2 regions of the Streptomyces sp. DS1-CR2 genome follow, and region 2 is predicted to be linked to the other one. Evidence: riboswitches for the same ligand, from Rfam matches in the RefSeq annotation. Region 2 holds a riboswitch; the other holds the start of a gene.
What was found. A riboswitch is a leader RNA that binds a small molecule or an ion and turns the genes downstream of it on or off. The one in region 2 is predicted to bind S-adenosylmethionine.
Positions count from the first base shown of each region.

Region 1: linked by a shared signal. The riboswitch ahead of thrC (threonine synthase) and the one ahead of ACY0PA_RS13350 (aminotransferase class V-fold PLP-dependent enzyme) in region 2 are both predicted to bind S-adenosylmethionine.

Region 1 covers NZ_CM147085.1:4,181,932-4,190,552, reverse strand. Annotated here, with positions in the region: gene ACY0PA_RS20120 (alpha,alpha-trehalose-phosphate synthase (UDP-forming)) at 1-858, opposite strand, end outside; gene ACY0PA_RS20115 (DUF7927 domain-containing protein) at 968-3,076, opposite strand; gene ACY0PA_RS20110 (glucosyl-3-phosphoglycerate synthase) at 3,113-4,060, opposite strand; SAM riboswitch class I at 4,241-4,372, shown strand; gene thrC (threonine synthase) at 4,390-5,676, shown strand; gene ACY0PA_RS20100 (MoaD/ThiS family protein) at 5,724-5,999, shown strand; gene ACY0PA_RS20095 (cold-shock protein) at 6,477-6,680, shown strand; gene groL (chaperonin GroEL) at 7,000-8,621, shown strand, end outside.
Region 2 covers NZ_CM147085.1:2,708,463-2,717,083, forward strand. Annotated here, with positions in the region: gene ACY0PA_RS13325 (C40 family peptidase) at 1-101, opposite strand, end outside; gene ACY0PA_RS13330 (NYN domain-containing protein) at 418-1,767, opposite strand; gene ACY0PA_RS13335 (hypothetical protein) at 1,811-2,050, opposite strand; gene ACY0PA_RS13340 (rhomboid family intramembrane serine protease) at 2,207-2,962, shown strand; gene ACY0PA_RS13345 (Lrp/AsnC family transcriptional regulator) at 3,003-3,284, shown strand; gene ACY0PA_RS13350 (aminotransferase class V-fold PLP-dependent enzyme) at 3,354-4,727, opposite strand; SAM riboswitch class IV at 4,892-5,008, opposite strand; gene trpD (anthranilate phosphoribosyltransferase) at 5,122-6,186, opposite strand; gene qcrB (cytochrome bc1 complex cytochrome b subunit) at 6,350-7,987, opposite strand; gene qcrA (cytochrome bc1 complex Rieske iron-sulfur subunit) at 7,984-8,621, opposite strand, start outside.

The sequences.
Region 1 (8,621 bases), 1.5 Mb from region 2:
GCGCACGATGTTCTTCGACAGCTCCGTGCGGTCCACGCGGACGATCACCTTGCGGTGCGGGCCGCCGATCTGCTCCCGCAGCGCGGCGAGGCGCTCCTCGACGTCGGGGCGGCGCGAGCGCTCCCGCAGGAAGTCCGCGTCCGCGCCGAGGCCGTGCACCCCGATCTCCGTACCGGACGTGCCGCCCACCACGGCCTCGCAGCACGCCGTGAACGTGTCCGCCCAGCGCCGCGTCAGGAACCCCAGCCGGTCCGCGCCCAGCATCCCGCGCAGCAGCTGCCCCGCGATGTCGTCCGGCAGCATCCGGAAGTAGTCGACCGGCGCCCACGGGGTGTGCGAGAAGTGCCCGATGCGCAGGTCGTCGCGCAGCTCCCGCAGCATCCCCGGCACGAGCGCCAGGTGGTAGTCCTGCACGAGGACCGCCGCGCCCGGCCCGGCCTCCGCGGCCAGCGCCTCGGCGAACGCCCGGTTGTAGGCCTCGTACGACGCCCACAGCGCACGGAACTCGGGCCCGAAGACCGGCTCAAGAGGCGTCTGGTACAGCATGTGGTGGACGAACCAGAGCACCGAGTTCGCGATGCCGTTGTACGCGTCGGCGTACACCTCGGGGTCGATGTCGAGCATCCGCACCCCCGGCTCTCCGACGCCGCGCCGTACCGCCTCGCGGTCACCCGCGCCGAGGGCCGCGCACACCCACACCGCGCTCGCGCCGTCCGGGTCCTGCCCGATCGCGGAGAGCCCGGAGACGAGCCCGCCCCCGCCGCGCCGCGCGTCGAGCGTCCCGTCGGCTCCGAGCTCGTACGAGACCGGACCGCGGTTGGACGCGACGAGGATCTGTGCACCCTGCGTGGAAGCCATACGGGCAAACGTAGCCCGACCCGTAAACGCTCAAACGTACGGCCGGACTCCATGGGAGTCCGGCCGTATACGATCCGCCGTTCGTCTGTCCTGATACCTGCCCCGCGCGTCAGTAGCGCCGGCTGCGCGCCGCCGCCACCGCGAGGACGCCGAGCCCCCACAGGGCCGCCGCGAGACCGCCGTACAGGAGCGTGTGTGAGTCGCCGGACGTGGCCATCTCCGCGCCGTGCGAAGGCCGGTCCGGCCCGTGCGCCCCCTGCGGCGGGACCGGGCGGGCCTGCTGCCGCCGGGCCGTGATGACCGACGTGCACGGGTCGCCCTCGCCGCGCCGGGCCTTCGGGCAGTTGGTGCGCGGCACGTCCGCCGTCACGGTGAACACGGTGATCCCGCCCGTCGTGCACGACGCCTTCACACGTTGCGTGATGACGACCTTGCCGTGGGTGACTACGTCACCCTTCCAGACGTAGACGGACCCCCGCTTCGTGACGGTCCCGGTGGAGGCGACCGGGGCCGAGCCCGCCGTCACGGGCCACTCGACGGCGGCGCCGGTGCGGTTCCTGGCCGAGAAGTCCTCGATCGTGAGGGTATTCACGGTCTCCTCGCAGGGCGGCACCACGGGCCGCTGCGGCACGTTCGTGATGTGCAGGGCGGGCGGCGCCGGGGGAGGCGGCTTCTCGATCTCGGGGGCGCTCCCGCAGCTCGGGTCGGTGCTGCCGGCCTCGCAGTTGGAGCGGGGTGACTGCACCTCGACGCCGCTCGGCAGCTTCCCGTCGCCACGGACCGGGTCGTGGACCTTCACCGAGTACGTGATGGTGGCGGTCTTCCCGGCCGGGATGTCGCCGGTGTAGCCGATCCTCGGCGCGGTGTACGAGACGTGCCCGAGGTCCGTGCGCACGTCGCCGTTGTACGTCGCGTCGTCGAGGTTGCCGGTCAGGTCGTCGCTGAACCTGGCGTCCGGGTGGTCGAGCGAGCTGATGTTCTTCGCCTTCACCGTGTAGGTGATGGTGTCGCCGGGGCCCGCCGCCTTCGGGCTCGCCGTCTTGGTGACCTCCAGGTCGGGGACCGGGACGGACAGGGCGAGCGCCGAGGGGACGTAGGTGTCGCCCCTGGCGGTGAACGTCAGCTCGGTGGAGGTGGCGCCCGGCGGGACGGTCCCGTCGGGGAGCTCGAACTCCTTCGCGTCGATGCTCATGTTGTTGACCGTCTTCGGAGCGACGGCGCCGTCGTCCTCGCTGATGAAGAAGTTGTCGGTGTTGCCGGTGTGGGCCTCGGTGACGTTCTTGCCGTCGACCAGGAACCGGTCGCCCGGCGTCTTCCGGTCGCCCCCGTAGGCGGTGACGCCCGCCCGCACCTTGCCGTCACCCGCGCGGTGGAAGCCGTTCACGCCGATCGTGGCCGCGGGCGAGACGGAGCGCTGGAGGACATGCCCGCCGTAGATGTACACCTTGCGCCGGTCCGGGGCATACGTGGAGTTCGGGGCGTCGTACTTGTAGACGACGGTCATCGACCAGCCGGCCACGCAGCCCTTGCCGTTGGGCGCCCAGACGCCGCCGACCGCGACGGGGACGGGCGCGCCGGTGCCGGTGACGCCGGCGAACATGCTCGTGACGTCGGCCTCGCCCGTGTAGTAATGCGGGCCGTCGGCGGCCGCCGGGTCCCGGACCAGGTCCTCGGTGGAGACCCTCGCCGCGGCTTTGCCGTTCACGGCGACCACGGGCACGGCGGCGAGCGGGGCGCTCGGCGAGGGCTCCGCAGCGGCGCCGGAGATGTCGCACCGCGCGAGCTGCGCGCCGCTCGGGCCCTTGTACGTGCCGTCGCTGCCGCCGAAGAACAGGCGGGCGTACGCCACCTTCGCGCCCGGCGGGATCGTCACCCGGCCGGAGCTCGATCCGTAACCGGCCGTCGTACCGGCCGTGTTGACGCGCCGCATCACGAACGTGCCGTTGCTGTCGCTGCCCCGGCCGCCGGCGGCGACCGCGCAGCGGGCCGCCAGGTCGGCCGGCGCGGCCGGACAGCCCATGACGGTGTTGCCGATCGTCACGAAGTCGCCGTACAGCGATGCGTCGTAGCGCTTGGCGAACGGGGCGGCCACGTCGGCCGGGGCGGGGGTCGCGGCGCCGAGCGCCGTCAGCGCGGTGGCCGTGGCGACGAGCACCCCGGCGGTGCGGGTCGCGGCCGCGCGCAGCCGTCGCCCACCCGAAACTTGTCTGAGCCACATAAAGGGCAATGTAGGCAAAACATACGATTGCCCCGGCTACGCCACGCGGCGCTCCGCGTACTCGGTGATTTCGGCCATCGGGGGGCGTTCCTCGGTGTCCACGTCGTGCGTGCGCGGCTCGAATCCCTGTTCTCCGCGCTCGAACTGGGTGAGCACGGGACGTACGAGGTGCCCGCGCGCGAGCCGCAGCTGTGCGGTGCGGTAGATCGCCGCGGCCATCCGCCCGAGTGCCTGCCCGTCCTGGTGCCGGTGCTTGCGCACGCCGACGTCGACCTGTCCGAGCGCGTCCAGGCCCACCGTGTGCAGCGCGTCGACGAGAAGGCCCAGCTCAACCCCGTAACCGACCGGGAACGGCAGGCGCTCCAGGAGCGACCGGCGGGCCGCGTACTCGCCGCCGAGCGGCTGCACGAACCCCGCGAGGAGCGGCCAGTGCAGATTCAGGACCGGGCGTGCCACCAGCTCCGTGACCCGGCCGCCCTGACCCGCGGCGGACCCGAGCGGACGGTCGTACATCGCTTTCACGAAGTCCACGCCGGGGTCCGTGAGCAGCGGGCCCACGATCCCCGAGACGAAGTCCGCGGAGAACTCCTTCAGGTCCGCGTCCACGAAACAGACGATGTCGCCGCTCGTGACGAGCAGCGAGCGCCACAGCACCTCGCCCTTGCCGGGCACGGCCGGGATCCTCGGCAAAATCGCGTCCCGGTGCACGACCCGCGCCCCGGCGGCCCGTGCGACCTCGGCCGTGCGGTCCGTCGAACCCGAGTCGATCACCACCAGCTCGTCGACCAGCGGTACCCGCTCCGTCATCAGGGCGCGCCGGATCTCGGCGACGATCTCGCCGACCGTCTCCTCCTCGTTCAGCGCGGGCAGTACCACGCTCACCGAGCTGCCTGAGGCGCGCTTCGCGGCGATCAGCTGAGGGAGCGGGCGGTCCGACACCGACCAGGAACGCCTGCTCAGCCAGCGCTCTACTTCTTCCAGCACGGTGCGCGGCTCCTCACTGTCTGAACTGTCCGATCACGAACTGTGATCCATCTCGCGGTTCGGACGACTATCTCAAGCGTCCAGGCCTTCGGTTACAGTCTTGAACAACGCCGGTGACCATCGCATGTCGGGGTCGCCGCCGCGCTTGAGTGATCAAGCGTCAGCTCAACAACCGAATAGCGCTCATCCAGAGGGACAGAGGGATACGGCCCGTTGAAGTCCCGGCAACCCTCCCGCCGACCTTGCCGAGGTCCAGGTGGGGAAGGTGCCAATTCCGTCTCGTGGCGAGATGCGCCGCGAGGAAGATGAGGAGAAAGGGCCTCGCCATCATGGCTGCGCAGACTGTCGCCACCACCACTTCCGTAGATCTCGGACCCGCCTCGGCGCTTTCCTGCCGCGAGTGCGGCACCAGCTTCCCGCTCGGACCGATCTTCGCCTGCGCCGAGTGTTTCGGGCCGCTCGAAGTCTCCTACGACCTGCCGACGGGCGACCCCGAGTCGCTGCGCAAGGAGATCGAGGCCGGACCCGCCAACATCTGGCGCTACGCCCCTCTCCTGCCCGTCCCGGCCGACGTCGCCGAGAAGCCGAACCTGAACCCCGGCTGGACCAAGCTCGTCAAGGCCGACAACCTCGCCCGTGAACTCGGCGTCGAGCAGGGCAAGCTGTTCGTCAAGGACGACTCGGGCAACCCCACGCACTCCTTCAAGGACCGCGTCGTCGCCCAGGCCATCGAGGCCGCCCGCGCCTTCGGCTTCACCACCCTGTCCTGCTCCTCCACCGGCAACCTCGCCGGCGCCGTCGGCGCCGCCGCGGCCCGCGCCGGCTTCCGCTCCTGCGTGTTCATCCCGCACGACCTGGAGCAGGGCAAGGTCGTCATGGCCGCGGTCTACGGCGGCGAACTCGTCGGCATCGAGGGCAACTACGACGACGTCAACCGCTTCTGCTCCGAGCTCATCGGCGACCCGCTCGGCGAGGGCTGGGGCTTCGTCAACGTCAACCTGCGCCCGTACTACGGCGAGGGATCCAAGACCCTGGCGTACGAGATCTGCGAGCAGCTCGGCTGGCAGCTCCCGGACCAGCTGGTCATCCCGATTGCGTCCGGCTCCCAGTTCACGAAGATCGACAAGGGTCTCCAGGAGCTGATCAAGCTCGGCCTCGTCGAGGACAAGCCGTACAAGCTCTTCGGCGCCCAGGCCGAGGGCTGCTCGCCGGTCTCCGTCGCCTACAAGGGCGGCCACGACGTCGTGCGGCCCCAGAAGCCGAACACGATCGCCAAGTCGCTCGCCATCGGCAACCCGGCCGACGGCCCGTACGTCCTCGACATCGCCCGCCGCACCGGCGGCGCCGTGGAGGACGTCAACGACGAGCAGGTCGTCGACGCGATCAAGCTGCTCGCGCAGACCGAGGGCATCTTCGCGGAGACCGCGGGCGGTGTGACGGTCGGCGTCACCAAGAAGCTGATCGAGGCCGGTCTCATCGACCCGACGCTCACGACCGTCGTCCTCAACACCGGCGACGGTCTCAAGACCCTCGACGCGGTCGCCGAGACGTCCCAGGCGACCGCCACCATCCGCCCGAGCCTGGACGCGTTCCGCGACGCGGGCCTCGCCCACTGAAGACCCGCGAACCCCGCGAACACCCGCACGGAAAGGCTGCAGCCCCCATGAGCGTCAACGTCCGCATCCCCACCATCCTGCGCACCTACACCGGCGGCAAGGCCGAGGTCGCCGCCGAGGGCGCCACCCTCTCCGAGGTCATCACCGACCTGGAGAAGAACCACACGGGCATCGCGGCCCGCGTCCTGGACGACCAGGGCAAGCTGCGCCGCTTCGTCAACGTGTACGTCAACGACGACGACGTGCGCTTCGAGCAGGGCCTCGAGACGGCGACGCCGGCGGGCGCGGGCGTCTCGATCATCCCGGCCGTCGCCGGAGGCTGACCATCGAGCGCAGTGCCGGAGGCTGACCATCGAGCACAGTGCCGGCGGCTGATCGCCCGGCCTGACGAGGCCACACAGAGTTACCTGAATTGCCCCCTCCGCGAGAGAAGCGGAGGGGGCAATTCAGCAGGGTTGAGCGCGGTAGAGTTGGGAACCGCGCTTCGCGCTTGTGCCGAGCGCATATATGAAGTCGGCCCCCGTCCGACAAGAAGCAGCCAAAGTGCCCAGCCCTTATCGGGTGTTCGTGGCATTTGTCGGGCCCGAGTTGCCCCGGAATCCAATGGCTCCGCCGCTTTTTACCGCTCTGCCGTGCCCAGATTTCTCGTCCGATTGACCTGTTGCAGACGGCAGTTGGGCAGATACATTCAGCCGCGGTCGACGCGTTCCGGCGCACACCCCCAACCAATGGGGGGTGAGGTCTGACCCGGGTCCGCGAAGTGCGGGCCTGTGCAAGGGCCAGTAATAGGGGAGTTAGACATGGCTCAGGGCACCGTCAAGTGGTTCAACGCGGAGAAGGGGTACGGCTTCATCGCGGTCGACGGTGGTGCGGATGTATTCGTCCACTACAGCGCCATCCAGATGGACGGATACCGCACCCTTGAAGAGGGTCAGCGAGTCGAATTCGAGATCTCGCAGGGCCAGAAGGGTCCGCAGGCGGACATGGTCAAGCTCGCCGTCTGATCTCGGCGCGATCGGCCACCGACACACTCACGCCGAGAGGCCCGTACCCCACGTGGGGTACGGGCCTCTCGTGCGTGCGCGCGCACCCCGCGCACACCGCCCGCGGGGACCGCGCGTCTGCCGGAGGCGCTTGCACTCTCCTAGGTCGAGTGCTAATCATTGCGTTAGCACTCTGAAGGTGAGAGTGACAGAACTTGGATCGGGTCGGTGAGGCTCGCAGGCCGGGTGGGGCAAGGAACCACACGGCACGCAGGCCGTCCGTCGCGGGCACCAGCACGGTCCGTTTGCGTTTCCACCCCGTCCGGGAGGACCACTTCATATGGCCAAGATCATCGCGTTCGACGAGGAGGCACGGCGCGGCCTCGAGCGCGGCATGAACCAGCTCGCCGACGCCGTCAAGGTGACCCTGGGCCCCAAGGGTCGCAACGTCGTCCTCGAGAAGAAGTGGGGCGCCCCCACGATCACCAACGATGGTGTGTCCATCGCCAAGGAGATCGAGCTCGAGGACCCGTACGAGAAGATCGGCGCCGAGCTGGTCAAGGAGGTCGCGAAGAAGACGGACGACGTCGCCGGTGACGGCACGACGACCGCGACCGTCCTCGCCCAGGCGCTCGTCAAGGAAGGCCTGCGCAACGTCGCGGCCGGCGCCAACCCGATGGCCCTCAAGCGCGGCATCGAGAAGGCCGTCGAGGCCGTCTCCGCCGCCCTGCTCGAGCAGGCCAAGGATGTCGAGACCAAGGAGCAGATCGCTTCCACGGCCTCCATCTCCGCCGCCGACACCCAGATCGGCGAGCTCATCGCCGAGGCCATGGACAAGGTCGGCAAGGAAGGCGTCATCACCGTCGAGGAGTCCCAGACCTTCGGTCTGGAGCTTGAGCTCACCGAGGGTATGCGCTTCGACAAGGGCTACATCTCGGCGTACTTCGCCACCGACATGGAGCGTATGGAGTCGTCGCTCGACGACCCGTACATCCTCATCGTCAACTCGAAGATCGGCAACGTGAAGGACCTCCTTCCGCTGCTCGAGAAGGTCATGCAGTCCGGCAAGCCGCTGCTGATCATCGCCGAGGACGTCGAGGGCGAGGCCCTGTCGACCCTGGTCGTCAACAAGATCCGTGGCACCTTCAAGTCCGTCGCCGTCAAGGCCCCGGGCTTCGGTGACCGCCGCAAGGCCATGCTCGGCGACATCGCCATCCTCACCGGTGGCACCGTCATCTCCGAGGAGGTCGGCCTCAAGCTGGAGAACGCCGGTCTCGACCTGCTCGGCCGCGCCCGCAAGGTCGTCATCACCAAGGACGAGACGACGATCGTCGACGGCGCCGGTGACAGCGACCAGGTCCAGGGCCGCGTCAACCAGATCCGTGCCGAGATCGAGAACAGCGACTCGGACTACGACCGCGAGAAGCTCCAGGAGCGCCTCGCCAAGCTCGCCGGCGGCGTGGCCGTCATCAAGGCGGGCGCGGCCACCGAGGTCGAGCTCAAGGAGCGCAAGCACCGCATCGAGGACGCCGTTCGCAACGCGAAGGCGGCCGTCGAAGAGGGCATCGTCGCCGGTGGCGGCGTGGCCCTGCTCCAGGCCTCCGCGGTCTTCGAGAAGCTCGAGCTCGACGGTGACGAGGCGACCGGCGCCAACGCCGTGAAGCTCGCCCTTGAGGCCCCGCTCAAGCAGATCGCCGTCAACGGTGGTCTCGAGGGTGGCGTCGTCGTGGAGAAGGTCCGCAACCTTCCCATCGGCCACGGCCTGAACGCCGCGACCGGTGAGTACGTCGACATGATCGCCGAGGGCATCCTCGACCCGGCGAAGGTCACGCGTTCCGCGCTGCAGAACGCCGCGTCCATCGCCGCGCTGTTCCTCACCACCGAGGCCGTCATCGCCGACAAGCCGGAGAAGGCCGCCGCGGGCGGCGCTCCGGGCGGCATGCCGGGCGGTGACATGGACTT
Region 2 (8,621 bases):
TGCGCGGCCTGCGACGTGAGGGCCACGGCTGCGGCGGCGGTTGCGGTGAGCACGGTCACGCGGGTGCGGCTCGGCTGCTTGGGTCGACGGTGGGACGCCACGAAGGCGAGCTCCTTCTTCCTCCAGCCGCCTACCGACACGCCGGTGGGCGGTGACCCTCTGCCGTCACTCCCGATGAGCGATCACCCGAGCGGAGGTTCGAGGCCAGACCTTAGTGACCTTCTTGTGATCAGTTCAAATCCTGACGAGAAAAAAGTCGGTCACCGAGCGCATTCTTTGCACTCAACTCACGTGCGGTAATGCTCGCTTGACACTACGTTGCGTAAACGATCCGCCAATTCGGGCATCAGGCCCAGAGGTTACGTATGAGACCTACGTTGCCTATGTGGCGAAGGGCCGGAACTGCGCGGCGATCGGTCAGCCGCGCGAGAGACGCTTCAGAAGCATCACGGAGGCGACGGGACGCGCACCCGACTTGGCGACCCCGTCGGCCACCTCGCGGTCCGTGGAGACGACCACGACGGGCCGTCCGGAGGGCTCGGCGCGCACCAGCTGGCGGATCAGCTCGTCGGCGGTGACACCCGCCTTCGAGAAGAGCACGCGCACCCCGCGCGGCGGCGCGAGCAGTACGGGCGCGGCGAGTTCGGCCCCGTCGAAGACACAGGTGACCTCGGCGCCGGTCTGCGCGGCGAGCTGGGAGAGCGAGCCGAGCAGCCTCAGGCGCTGCTTCTCCAGCGGCATCGTCGGATAGCCGGTCTTGGTGACGTTGTAGCCGTCGACCACGAGATGGGCCTGCGGCAGGGCGAGCAGCTGGTCCAGGATGGCGGGGTCGTGCTCGGACAGGGCGCGGGCCGCGATGTCCTTGGGCGACATCCGCCCGGGCTCGACGGCGTCCACGGTCTCGGCGGGGCGCACGGACACGGGCGGCAGCGCCAGTTCGCGGCGCAGCCCCTGCGCGGACTCCAGGACGGTGTCCAGCAGCAGCCGTACGCGCATGTCCTCGACGCTGCGGCCCTCGCGCGCCGCTTTACGGGAGGCCTCGAGCGCCGCCTCCGTCTCGCCGAGCCGGGCCTTGAGCCGCCGCGTCTCGCTGTCGGCGGCGGAGAGCTGTGCCTGCATCTCGGCCCGTACGGCCTCGGTCTCGCCGTGGATCTTGCGCACGGCCGCCTCGCCGCGCTTGACATCACTGAGCGCGCTGCGCAGCTTGCGGTGGAGGGATTCGGCCTCCTTCTTCGCCGACTCCAGCTCCGTGCGCAGCCGTTCGGTCTCGGACCTGGCCTGGTCGCGGGCGGCTCCGACCTCGGCGCGCAGCCGCTCCAGCTCGGCCCGCGCCTCCTCGTCGGCGCGCTCGGCGTCGGCCCGCACGGCCTCCTCGCCGGCGGCCGCGACGAGCTTCACCCAGCCGGTGGGCCGCAGCACATAGGCCGCGGCGGCCACGTCGAGGGGGTCGGCGGCGGGCGGCGGCGCCCCGGAGTCCAGGGCGCCGGCGAGCTCCGGCTGGGCCTCTCTGAGGCTTTCGCCGATGCGCTGGCGGAAGAGGGTGTCGCCCTCGAGCGCGGCGGCCATCGCATTGCCGGCGAACTTGGCGCGCCGGGTCGGGGTGAAGCGCGCGTACTGCCGCAACTGGGGCGGCAGTTCGGCGACCGTCAGCCCGCCGAAGCCGTCCGAGACGATCTGCACGACCCGGCGCCGCACGCCTTCGGGCAACGGCCGGTCGAGCACCTCAGCGGCGCCGTCCCCGGCCTCCCCGCCTGCGCTCTCCACCATCCGTCACCCCAATGTCCGTATTTTCTGGGGGTTCGGCTCCCTCTCAGGAGCCGGCACCCGGCCTGTCCACGAGTTCGACCTGGTCCACGGCGTTGCACCAGCGGCAGCGGACCGACTCGATGGTCTCACTGACCACCTCGCGCTCCTCGACCTTCGGGTCACCAGCGAGGTCGAGGTGCACGTATTCGACAACCTTCGACGAACGGGTCACGTCGAAACGCGTGAGGTTGCCGCAGAGTGTGCAGCGCCAACGGGTCTCGGCGGTCGGCAGGGGAACCGTCATCGGGGCTGTCGCCTTCTTTCGGGGTCGTACGTTTTCCGTGGTGCGTGGTGCCCGTAACCCTACGGCCTGGCGGGTACCCCCCGCGCGGGCGTCCACAGTGGGGAATCCCGGCAGGCCGTCTGGGCAGGTGTGCACCGTTACGTCATGATCTGTTGCGTGATCGACAATCGGGGTGTGACGGCGGGCAGGACGGTCAGATCGGCTGTCAGGAACCACCCGGCACCGGTGACGTACGGGCTGATCGCTCTGTGCTGCGTGGCGTTCGTGCTGTCCCCGGCCTCCGGGTTCAACCCCGTCTACGGCACGGGCGACCGGCTGCTCGCGGCTCAGAGCGACTACTTCGAGCGCTGGGGCGTGATCCCCGCCCAGCTGCTCACCGGCTCCCCACGCGCCGCGCTCACCACCGTCACGGCCCTCTTCGTCCACGGCAGCTGGCTGCACCTGCTGGGCAACATGCTCTTCCTGTACGTCTTCGGCGCGATGGTCGAAGAAGGAATGGGCCACCTCCAGTTCGCGCTCTTCTACGTGCTCTCCGGCTGCGCGGCACTGCTCGGGTACGCCCTTGCGTACGCGAGCTCGGAGCAGACCCTGGTGGGCGCCTCGGGGGCGATCTCCGCGGTGCTCGGGGCGTTCCTGTATCTCTTCCCCCGGGCGCGCGTGACGAGTCTGTTCCCGTTCCTGTTCTTCTTGCCGCTGCGGTTTCCCGCGTGGGTGGTGCTGCCGTTCTGGGTGGCGCTCCAGGGGGCGGCGGCCCGGCAGAGCAGCCAGGGGCCGGGCGTGGCCTACCTGGCGCACCTGGTCGGGTTCTCCGTCGGGTTCCTCTACGCGTGGGTGCGCTACAGAGGGAGAAAGGGGGGTGCGCGCAGCGCTTCCGGGCACGGGCGGAGGCGGGAGACGGGAGGGCTAAAGTGAAAGCAGCCCCAGCCACGGCCACCGAGGGAGACAGCCAGCCGTGATCACCGCGATCGTGCTCATCAAGACCAGCGTGGACCGGATCCCCGAGATCGCCGAGTCGATCGCCGCCCTCGACAGCGTCAGCGAGGTCTTCTCCGTGACCGGTACGTACGACCTGATCGCCATGGTGCGCGTCGCGCGCCACGACGACCTGGCGGACGTCATCCCCGGGAAGATCAGCAAGATCCCCGGCGTGGAGGCGACGGACACGCACGTCGCGTTCCGCACGTACTCACAGCACGACCTGGAGGCGGCGTTCGCGATCGGGCTCGACTCCTGATCCGGCCCGCCTGACGACCGAAGGCCGCCCCGAGGGGCGGCCTTCGTCATGTCCGGTGAGGCCGGCGGATCACACCGCCGGAACGCAACGCCCGTCCTCCGTGCGGTAGTTCCAGCGAGCGCCGTCGCGGACCAGCTCGGTGACGGCGCGGACGAAGCGCTCGACGTGCTCGTCCGGGGTGCCGGCGCCGAAGCTGACGCGGATCGCGTTGAGGGACTTCTCGCCGGGCGCGGCCTCGGGCGCCCCGCACTCCCCCTGCGACTGCGGGTCGCTGCCCAGCAGGGTGCGCACGAGGGGGTGGGCGCAGAAGAGGCCGTCGCGCACGCCGATGCCGTACTCGGCGGAGAGCGCGGCCGCGAAGTGCGAGCTGTTCCAGCCGTCGACGACGAACGAGATGACGCCGACGCGCGGGGCGTCGTCGCCGAACAGCGAGAGCACCTTCACCTCGGGCACGGCGGCGAGACCGTCGCGGACCTTGCCGATCAGGTGCTGCTCGCGGGCGACGAGCGAGTCGAAGCCCGCCTCGGTGAGCGCCTTGCAGGCGGAGGCGATGGAGTAGACGCCGATGACGTTCGGCGAACCGGCCTCGTGGCGGGCGGCGCTGTCGTGCCACTCGACGTCCACACCGCCGTCGGCACGCCGCGCGACCTTGCGGGAGGCGCCGCCGCCGGCGAGGTAGGGCTCGGAGCCCTGGAGCCAGTCGGCGCGGCCCGCGAGGACGCCGGAGCCGAAGGGGGCGTACAGCTTGTGCCCGGAGAAGGCGACCCAGTCGACGTCGAGATCCTGGATGTCGACGGGGTGGTGCGGGGCGAGCTGCGCGGCGTCGAGGACGATGCGGGCGCCGTGCGCGTGGGCCGCGGCGGCGAGCTCACGGACGGGCCACAGCTCGCCGGTGACGTTCGAGGCACCCGTGACGCACACCAGGGCGGGGCCGTAGGGGTCGCGGTCGGCGAGGGCGCGCTCCAGGGTCTGGACGGCCTCGCCGGGCGTGCGCGGCGCGTTCAGGTACGTCACCCGGGCGTCGCGCCACGGCAGGAGCGAGGCGTGGTGCTCGGTCTCGAAGACGAAGACCTCGCAGTCGGCGGGGAGCACGGCGGCGAGCAGGTTGAGCGAGTCGGTGGTCGACCGGGTGAAGATCACCTGGTCGTCCGCGCGGCAGCCGAGGAACTCGGCGACGGTCACGCGGGAGTTCTCGAAGAGGTCGGTCGACAGCTGCGACAGGTACCCGGCGCCGCGGTGCACGCTGCCGTAGTACGGCGCGTAGGCCGCCACGTCGTCCCAGACCCGCTGGAGCGCCGGGGCGCTGGCCGCGTAGTCGAGGGCTGCGTAGCTGACATCGCCCCCGGTGACGAGCGGAACGGTGACATCCCGGCCCAGAACCGGCAGGGGCCCGGAAATGTCACAGCAAAGCGACTGGTCGGCGGCAGCGGTGGAGACAGACATGGCGAACTCCCGTGAGAGACAAGCGAATTGACCGCGCCGGAGCCGATGGCTCGACGGAGCGGCAGAAAGGAAAAGAGGGTGCGAAGGTGGGGCGGAGATGCCCTATCGCATTCGCTTGCTCACGAGACTGCTCCCTTGAGGACCAGGACCCCAGGGTGTGCAGGGGTCCGCGCTTGCAGAGCACCTTGCTGTGCACTGCCTGGTCTTCACCCGGGGCACCCCGCCACGGACGGAGGGTTGCCGGACAGCGAGCCGGGGCCTAATCGCTGTCACTCATGACCTGCCGAGAAGTATGCCAGCTGATCGCTTCATCGCAACAGCGTGTCCGCATCCCGGACGGAGCGTGGTGGGCAGGCACCGGCCGGCACCTCCCCACCACTTCTGTCCTGCACGTTTACGCGTTGCTGGCCGCCACCCAGCGCTCCAGCGTCCGCTTCGCCGAGCCCGAGTCGATCGACTCCGCGGCGCGGGCCATGCCGGCCCGGAGCTGGTCGGCCAGGGAGCCTTCGCCGGGCGTGAGAGCCACGAGCGCCGCCGCCGAGTTGAGGAGGACCGCGTCCCGTACCGGGCCCCTCTCACCGTCCAGCAGGCGGCGGGCCACCTCCGCGTTGTACGACGCGTCGGCGCCCTGCAGCGCGGACACCGGCACCAGGTCGATGCCGACGTCCCGCGGGTCGAAGGCCTCCTCGCGCACCGTGCCGTCCCGGACCACCCAGATCCGCGAGGTCGCCGTCGTCGTCAGCTCGTCAAGGCCGTCGTCGCCGCGGAAGACGAGGGACGAGTGGCCGCGCTCGGCGAAGACACCGGCCACGATGGGCGCCATCCGTGCGTCGGCGACACCGACGGCCTGGGCCCGTACCTTGGCAGGGTTGGTCAGCGGACCGAGGAAGTTGAACGTCGTGCGGATGCCCAGCTGGCCGCGCGCCGCCGCCACGTGCCGCAGCGCCGGGTGGAACTTCACGGCGAAGCAGAACGTGATCCCGGCCTCCTCCGCGACCTCGGCCACGCGCTTCGGCGTCAGCTCCAGGTTCACGCCGAGCTTCTCCAGGACGTCCGAGGCGCCGGACGCCGACGAGGCGGCGCGGTTGCCGTGCTTGACGACCTTGGCGCCCGTGCCCGCGATGACGATCGCCGACATCGTGGAGATGTTGACCGTCTTGGCGCCGTCGCCACCCGTGCCGACGATGTCGACCGTGTCGCCCGGGACCTCGATCACGTTGGCGTGGTCGTACATGGACCGTACGAGGCCGGAGATCTCCTCCACGGTCTCGCCCTTGGCGCGCATGGCCACCGCGAACCCGGCGATCTGCACGTCCGTGGCCTCGCCCCGCATGATGCGGTCCATGGCCCAGGCGGTGTCGTCGGCGCTCTGGTCGCGCCCTTCGAGGAGGCCGTTCAGGAGCTGGGGCCAGGAACGGCCCGCCGCGGTATTGCCTCCTGCGGGGGTCACAGCATTCATCTGCCGCTCCTGGTTTTCCGTGTGTAAGGGAACAAGGCCACCCTATCCAGCCCGGAGAGCGGCAAAGAGCCCCGTCCAGTGCCTGGACGGGGCTCTCACCGTGGCGACCGTGGGGTCCCCCCGCTCGAGCGGAGCCGAGAGTGGGGGAGGTCAGGTCAGGTGATCAGTGGTGGCCGTGGCCGCTGGTGATCTCCTTGTACTCCTCGACAGTCGGCTTGGGGATCTGGCTCTCCTCGCCGTACATCCCGTCGGAGAGCTTGGCCCGCAGCTTCTGCGTACCGGACACCTTGCGCTCCACACCGTTCTCGTCGACCGTCGGGCCGATCTCGAGCGGCGCGTACTGCTCGTGCGCGGTGAGGGTGTGCAGGGCGTCGGGCCCGAGCGGCTCGTGGACCTCGATGAACTCACCGTGCGGCAGGCGCTTGATGAGGCCGGACTCGCGTCCGTGCAGCACCTTGTCCTTGTCGCGGCGCTGGAGGCCGAGGCAGATCCGCTTGGTGATGAGGAAGGTCAGCACGGGCACGATGAAGAACCCGATACGCACGAACCAGGTGATCGCGTTGATCGACAGGTGGAAGTGCGTGGCCCAGAGGTCGTTACCACCGCCGAGGAGCAGGACGAAGTACCAGCTGATCCAGGCGGCACCGAACGCGGTCCGGGTCGGGACGTTGCGCGGGCGGTCCAGGATGTGGTGCTCGCGCTTGTCGCCGGTGATCCAGGACTCGATGAACGGGTAGACCGCGATCACCACCAGGACCAGCGGGAAGATCATCAGCGGGACGAACACACCCAGGACGAGCGTGTGACCCCAGAGGTTGATCTCCCAGCCCGGCATGAAGCGGATCAGGCCCTCGGAGAAGCCCATGTACCAGTCGGGCTGCGCGCCGGTGGAGACCTGGTCGACCCGGTACGGGCCCATGGCCCAGATCGGGTTGACCGACGCGATCGCGGCGACGGCCGCGATGACACCGAAGACCAGGAAGAAGAAGCCACCCGCCTTGGCCATGTAGACCGGGAGCAGCGGCATGCCGACGACGTTCTTGTTCGTCTTTCCGGGGCCCGCGAACTGCGTGTGCTTGTGGTAGAAGACCAGGATCAGGTGAGCGACCACGAGACCGAGCATGATGCCCGGCAGCAGCAGGATGTGGACCGAGTAGAACCGCGCGACGAAGTCGCCGCCCGGGAACTCGCCGCCGAAGAGGAAGAACGACAGGTACGTGCCCACGATCGGCACGGACAGGACCGCGCCCTCCATGAAGCGGACACCGGTGCCGGAGAGCAGGTCGTCCGGGAGCGAGTAACCGGTGAAGCCGGTGAACATGCCGAGGACGAACAGCAGGAAGCCGAACAGCCAGTTGACCTCACGCGGCTTGCGGAACGCACCCGTGAAGAACACGCGCATCATGTGCACGAACATGCCGGCGAGGAAGATCAGCGCCGCCCAGTGGTGGATCTGCCGGATCAGCAGACCACCGCGCACCTCGAAGGAGATGTGCATGGTCGAGTTGAACGCCTCGGACATCAGCTGTCCCTGCAGCGGGACGTAGCTGCCGTGGTACTCCACCTCGTTCATCGACGGGTGGAAGAACAGCGTCAGGTACACACCCGTGAGGATGATGATGATGAAGCTGTAGAGGCAGATCTCACCGAGCATGAAGGACCAGTGGTCCGGGAAGATCTTGCGCATGTTGGCCTTGGCCAGGGAGTAGATCCCCAGGCGGCCGTCTGCCCAGTCGGCCACCCGCTCACCGGCGGGCGCCTTCTCGCGCGAGGACGCGTCGTTGGTCGGCGTAGTACTCATCCGCGCTCCCAGAAAGCAGGACCGACGGGCTCTGCGAAGTCGCCGAGCGCCTGCAGGTAGCCCTCGCCGTTCACGCCGATACGCAGCTGCGGGAGCGCGTGACCGGCGGGACCGAAGATGACGCGGGCGCCGTCGGAGAGGTCGAAGGTGGACTGGTGACAGGGGCAGAGCACGTGGTGCGTCTGCTGCTCGTACAGGGAGATCGGGCAGCCCACGTGGGTGCAGACCTTCGAGTACGCGACCACGCCCTCGTGACCCCACTCGAGCTCTTGCTTGTCCTTGATGTTCTCCGGCTGGATCCGGACCAGCATCAGGGCGGCCTTGCCCATGACCTGCTGGAAGTCCTCGTCGTGCTCCTCCACGCCCTCGGGCTTGGCGAAGGTGAGCGAGCCGACCACGATGTCCGAAGGACGCAGCGGCTCGTTCGTGTTCATGTTGACGAGGAGCTTGCCCTTCTTCCACGCGGTGTGCCGGAGCTTGTCCTCCGGCAGCGGACCGAGGTCACGGAGAAGGACGATGCCGGAGAGCGGGACCATCGCGACCGCGCCGAAGAGTGTGTTGCGGATCAGCTTGCGCCGGCCGAACTGCGACTCCTTGGCGCCCTGCTTGAAGTCCGCCAGGACCTTCGCCTTGA